Marinoscillum sp. 108: one gene and its partner. The protein of the gene in region 2 interacts with the protein of the main gene of each other region in a pairwise test. Links are inferred from orthologs where the notes say so. Each region holds a gene or a part of one and is shown on either strand. Other genes may lie near its edges.

Region 1 (3,330 bases), on a different replicon or contig from region 2:
CACCATTGTAGGGCACCTGGAACGAATAGCTGAAGAGGAAAAAGAGATTGACCTAAGCAAGTTTAAGCCTGACGACAAGACTGTGGCCAAAGTGGAAAAGATCATCCAAAAACTGAAAGATCAAAATCAGGAAGAGTTTTACGACAAAGATGGCAGAGTGAAACTTGGCTTCATCTTCAAAGCCATGAATGGGCAAATGGACTACGAGACCATCCGCCTAACCAGACTATTTGTGGATTAAAATAACCCTGCTACGATTCCTACTCTAAACTGCAAAGGACTATTATAGGGTGAGTTTGAACCATCCTGATAGAGCAGGTTATAAAGCGCAGTAATATTAAAAGCCATATTTCGACCAAGAGGCTCAGAATATCCTATCCCCACAAACCAACTATTGAAATGGTAACGTTCCGGCTCAGGAGCTCCGGGTATAAGAAGTCCAAAATTCAGGTATTCATACTGTGTATACCCAAAAAATTTAGGGGAAAAGTTATACCTCAAGAAAGGACCGCCTCCGTAATTGGATGCCGTGGCCTGACCGAACTTGGTGTACTGGTAAGTAATCTGAAGGCCGGCAGAAAACTGCTCGGTGAATTTGTAACCAATCAGGGGTGAAACACTCAAGTTGAGGTATTGTGTACCCCCACTGAAACCACCACCACCACCAAAATAAATTTTATCTGATAATCCGCCACTACGGCCCGACTGCCGATACTGGGCGTGTGATAGGGTAATCCCTAATAGTAAGAAAAAACCCAGGTAAAATTTAATCTTCATTCTTCCTCTACAATGATGTATAGATCCTCAGACTCTTTTTTCATCAGATACTTTTCGCGGGCCAGCTTTTCAAGCAGCTCCTTGTTATTGAGGAGTGCCTCACGATCATTTTTCACTTCCACGATTTTGTGCTCATAAAACTCCTTTGCATTCTCTAACTCGGCTTGCTTATGCCCTAGTTTGATTTGAGTAATAATGTCGTTGGAATCAAAAAAAAGCATCCAGATGAGGAAGAATAACGCAGATAAGAAATAGAAGTTCTTGAATATCCGGGGTACTTTTTCGTAGAAGCGCTTCATAGTTGGACTTAAAGATAAAAAAAAGAGCTGAATTCCATCCTTCATAAAGAACGGCAGTTCAACTCTTTTAGTTTTTGAATGTCAGAAAGGGGCTCAAAGCCCACTCATCTCTGTTTATTTAGCTGTTGGGTACTTGGCCATTTCGCCCAGTTCCTCTTCTATTCTCAACAACTGATTGTATTTAGCCATTCTGTCAGACCTTGACATAGATCCTGTTTTAATCTGGCCAGTGTTCAATGCCACGGAAATGTCAGCGATGGTGTTGTCTTCTGTCTCTCCTGATCTGTGAGAAACCACTGCAGTCCATCCGGCTTTATGAGCCATCTCAATTGCTGCGAAAGTTTCTGACAAAGTTCCAATCTGATTTACTTTGATCAGGATAGAATTGGCAGCCTTCTCCTTGATTCCTTTTTCAAGAAATTTCACATTGGTAACCAATAGATCATCACCTACCAACTGGCACTTGCTACCAATTTTCTCAGTGAGGAGTTTCCAGCCTTCCCAGTCGTTTTCATCACATCCATCCTCAATACTGTCGATTGGATACTTCTCTACCAAAGAGGCCAAATAGTCTACCTGCTCAGCGCTGGTACGCACTTTACCGCTCTCTCCTTCAAACTTGGCGTAGTTGTATTTTCCACCTTCAAAAAACTCTGAAGAAGCACAGTCCATCGCAATGGTGATGTCTTTACCAGCCTTGTAACCAGCTTTATCGATCGCCTTCAATACAGCATCCAATGCTTCCTCTGTACCACCTGAGAAATTAGGTGCAAATCCACCCTCATCACCCACAGCAGTACTCAATCCTTTATCCTTAATGATGCTTTTCAGGTTGTGGAATACCTCAGCACCCATTCGCAAAGCTTCGCTGAAAGAAGGAGCTCCTACAGGTCGGATCATAAATTCCTGAAATGCAATCGGTGCATCCGAGTGCGATCCACCATTGATGATGTTCATCATAGGTACAGGAAGAACGTGTGCATTCACCCCTCCCAAATAACGATAAAGTGACTGCCCTGACTCCTCAGCTGCCGCTTTGGCTACAGCCAAAGAAACACCAAGGATAGCATTAGCTCCCAGCTTACTCTTGTTATGCGTGCCATCCAGCTCAATCATCACATCATCTATCAGCTTCTGCTCAAATACAGAGATGCCTACAATCTCAGGGGCAATGTGCTCATTCACATTTTCCACTGCCTTCAAAACACCTTTTCCTAAGTACTTGGACTTATCCCCGTCGCGTAACTCGACAGCCTCATGCTCGCCCGTAGATGCTCCAGAAGGAACAGCCGCACGGCCCATAAAACCATTTTCCGTATAGACGTCTACTTCCACTGTAGGATTACCTCTGGAGTCGAGAATCTGTCTTGCATGTACACTTTCAATAATACTCATGATTTCTGATCTTTAATTAGTTGTATAAAATCGTCAAATAGATAGGCAGAATCATGGGGTCCTGGGGATGATTCTGGATGATACTGCACGGAGAAAGCTGGCTTATTGACCAACCTTAGTCCCTCTACAGTATTATCATTTAGATCGAGATGGGTAAGTTCTGCTGTTGTTGAGTTTTTTAAAGAGTCCATGTTCACCGAAAAACCGTGATTCTGTGAAGTCACTTCGCTCTTTCCTGTTTGCAAATTTTTCACGGGATGGTTAAGTCCTCTGTGACCATGGTGCATTTTAAAGGTATCTATATCCACCGCCCTGGCCAGAAGCTGATTGCCCAGACATATACCGAAAATGGGGTAATCTTTTACCAATATGCCTTTCACCGTCTCCACGGCGTAGTCCATAGCCGCGGGATCTCCAGGGCCATTAGACAGAAAGTAACCGTCAGGATTCCATGCTTCCATTTCAGAGAGGGTAGCATTCGCAGGGAATACCTTGCAATGACAATCACGCTCTACGAAATTCTTAAGAATGGATCTTTTGATCCCGAAATCCATGACCGCAATTCGCAAGCCTGTATTTTCCTGACCTACTTCATAAGCGGTTTTGGTGGTCACCACACTGGAAAGCTCTAACGATTCCATGCTCGGCACCTCACTTAGCTTCGTTTTCAATGCATCCAGATCAAAAATCTCAGACGTGATCACTGCATTCATGGCGCCCTTGGTGCGAATATGTCTTACCAACATTCTTGTATCCACATCTGTGATACCAACAGTGTTGTGCTTTTCCAGATATTCATGTAACCCTTCAGAAGCTGTCTTGCGGCTATATTGATGGGTGAAGTCATTCACCACCAATC
Region 2 (3,197 bases):
TGGTCAGATGCACATAATCGGAAGAGTCTATAAAGGAATATTCATTGATGTGATCATTGATTTGCTGAAACGTAACCCCTGCTCCACCCTCCAACACATGATTCACATTGAGTAAATATTCCCACCTGCTTTCTAAGGTTTGAATGCTAGCTTCCAGGTCGTTTCGTCCGTAATCATAGTTGGTACCAATGCCGCGAACCACCACACACTCATCAAATGACGAGGAGTTGGGGTTGTTGTTGACATCACAGAGGCGGTAAGCCCCTTCCACATCAAATTGCTCCTTCTCTGAAGTAAACATGGAGGAACCTATGAAGTGCGTTCGCAAGCGTTCGTTGAAGCGATGTGTCAATCTGAATCCGCTCTGATAGGTATCATAGCGCATGATTTCCCTTCCGATGAACGCCGTTTGCAGCCTGAAGTTTTGCTGTACGGATCCAAAATCGGTGGTTTGAGAGACCGGTTCGGTGAGGTACCTGTTGCGCCCATAACTCAGGAGGATATTCAGCTTGGTTTTGTTGATGTATTGTGATTTATTCCCTGACAAGTCAAAGGTGAAAAGGGACTGAATATCGGTATAGGTAGGAAAATATTGTCCCTTGGTTTCCAGGGTGTTTAGCAGGTACCTGGAATCCCGGTGTCTGGCCCCGATCAGGTAAGACATCTGATTGGTTTTGCCTCCGGCATAGGCTGTACCGCCCAATAAACCTATGGTCACAGCACTCTCAATACTATCTGGCTCTTTGTACTCGATATTGAGGCTGCTGGAAAGCTTATCTCCATATTTGGGCTCCCACCCCCCTGCATAAAACTCTATATCCTGCACCATGTCAGGATTGACAAAACTCAACCCTTCCTGACGCCCGGCATTGGACAGAAATGGTCGGTAAACCGGCATATCGTTCACATAGACAAGATTTTCATCAAAATTGCCACCACGAACGGAGTATGCCGAACTGAGCTCATTGTTGCCAGACACCCCAGGAAGGGTCACCAGTACTTTATTGAAGTCTCCAAAAGTGGAAGGCAAACTTTTGGCGGATTTGGCATCTACTTTCTGAACATTCACTACTTCACTTTCCCGTAGCCCCTTGTCTTCAATCTGGACATCCTGGAGCCGTGTAGTGCCCTCCTTCAGTAGTATCTCCACTGTTTGGTCTTGCTCCAGGGTATAGGCCACTTCTACCGGTTCATACTGAACGTGTGTAAACTGCAGGGTAACATTCCCCGTAGGCACCCTCAGTTCAAAGGCTCCTTCAATATCTGAAATAGCCCCCTGACTGGTACCTTTTAGTAGTATCGATACGCCGGGAACTTCCTCGCCATTTTCATCGAGGATTTTACCTGAGATCAGTACCGACTGAGCCATCAGCTGGACACCCAGTAGCATTAAAAGAAAAGTGAGAACCGGCTTTATATGCATTCCGGTTACTAAACGTTTTTGAGAGAGATAATTGTCTGCTTAGGATCCGCAGATTGAAAAACAAAGCTTCCGGCCACCAACATATTGGCTCCTTTTTGAATCAGCGCAGCGGCATTTTCAGAAGTGACCCCTCCATCCACTTCGATCAGTAAGTCCGGGTTGATGTTAGCCGCCATAGAAGCCAGCTGCTCTACCTTGGCAAAGGTGTGAGGAATAAACTTCTGGCCTCCAAATCCGGGATTTACGGACATGATCAGTACCAGGTCCAGGTCTGCCAGCAGGTCTTCCAATACTGATACGGGAGTATGTGGATTGAGCGCGACACCTGCTTTGATTCCCATAGACTTTATAGTGGCAACAGTCCGGTGAAGATGCACGGCCCCTTCATAATGCACGGTGATGATCTTGGCGCCACTGTTTTTGCACGCTTCCAGATAAGGGTCCACCTGGCTAATCATCAGGTGAAAATCCAAAGGTTTTTTGGCATGACGGGCGATGGCCTCCGTCACCGGAAACCCAAAGGAAATGTTGGGAACAAACACCCCATCCATGATGTCAATATGAATATAATCTGCTTCACTCTCATTGAGCATTTCTACATCCCGCTGGATATTGGCAAAATCTGCAGCCAGCATAGAGGGAGAAATCAGACATTGTTTCATATTCTAAATCTTTTTCAGTTGAACTGTTTTCTTGAATTTTCTGGACCTGAGTGACAAAAAATAGGTTCCACTTCGGAGGTTATTTACTTCGATCTCCAATTTACGAGGCAGCGCCTTTGTAGAAATCTCCCGAACATACAGTTCTCTGCCCTGTATGTCGTAAAGTGATATTTCCACCTTGTTATCAAACTCAAGGTTTCCAAAGTTAATAGTAATGATGTTATCGCGAAATGGATTGGGATATACCTTGAAAGTAGTATCAGTGACTGCAATGGGATAATGCGGAATACCGTAACCATAGAGGCTATCGGGAGCAAAGGCTTTATTGGCTGATTTTTTAATGGCCTCTATCACTTCTTGGTTGCTCCATCCGGGATTGGCCTGCCAGATTCCTGCGGCATAGCCTGCTATCTGAGGCGAAGCAAAACTGGTACCGTTTCCTGTAGAAATCACCCCATCGTCTCCAGATACATAGAAAATGGTGGTGAATGCTCCCATAGCCATCACGTCAGGCTTCACCCGACCATCCGAGGTGGGACCTACCGAACTGAAACTGGACCGTGACCCATCCGGGTTCACACTACCGACTGCTAACACACCCGGAGCATCAGCAGGGCTGGTTACGTACTTCCAGGAGCCATTCCCCTCATTGCCTGCACTCACTACCACTATGATTCCTCTTTCCACGGCCATCTCGGCAGCCTGGGAGACCACGGTAACCTTACCGTTCATATCCTGGTAGTTATAATTCATGGTTTTATCCGAAAAGGTGGAGTAACCCAGCGAACCGTTGATCACATCCGCTCCAGCACTGTCGGCATACTCAGCGGCCAGGAGCCAGTTATATTCCTCTATCCGATATTCACTTTTGATGTCTTCAGTCACACATAATAGGAACGAGGCATTTGGTGCTGTACCTGAAACATCCTCTCCATATGAACTGGCGATACAAGATAAAACAGCACTTCCATGATCATCAAACTGGAAAACATTGCCCGAATTGGAAATAAAATCCTTCGTACCCAACAATCGATCTTCAGTGAAGATGTGTTCAAAAGGTTCGTATTCATTGACCCCCATAAAGCCATCATCAAACACCGCGATGATCATCC

What was found.
Region 1: the proteins of rpe (region 2) and eno interact in binary tests that used the Escherichia coli proteins (3 or more experiments, as listed by UniProt). The link is inferred for Marinoscillum sp. 108 from one-to-one orthologs.

The regions. Positions count from the first base shown.
Region 1 is NZ_LR734817.1:627,169-630,498, forward strand. Bases 332-3,330 are described here. They hold eno (phosphopyruvate hydratase), read right to left. Parts: upstream 2,472-3,330; coding sequence 1,191-2,471; downstream 332-1,190. Other genes in these bases: GV030_RS20195 (hypothetical protein), read right to left, coding at 332-777; GV030_RS20200 (septum formation initiator family protein), read right to left, coding at 774-1,076; carA (glutamine-hydrolyzing carbamoyl-phosphate synthase small subunit), read right to left, coding at 2,468-3,330. In the rest of the region: GV030_RS20190 (helix-turn-helix domain-containing protein), read left to right, coding at 1-241; more of GV030_RS20195, read right to left, coding at 238-331. UniProt on the Escherichia coli protein: Catalyzes the reversible conversion of 2-phosphoglycerate (2-PG) into phosphoenolpyruvate (PEP). It is essential for the degradation of carbohydrates via glycolysis.
Region 2 is NZ_LR734808.1:765,271-768,467, reverse strand. The notes cover bases 259-3,124. They hold rpe (ribulose-phosphate 3-epimerase), read right to left. Parts: upstream 2,086-3,124; coding sequence 1,432-2,085; downstream 259-1,431. Other genes in these bases: GV030_RS03185 (S8 family serine peptidase), read right to left, coding at 2,089-3,124; GV030_RS03195 (TonB-dependent receptor), read right to left, coding at 259-1,390. Also shown: more of GV030_RS03195, read right to left, coding at 1-258; more of GV030_RS03185, read right to left, coding at 3,125-3,197. UniProt on the Escherichia coli protein: Catalyzes the reversible epimerization of D-ribulose 5-phosphate to D-xylulose 5-phosphate.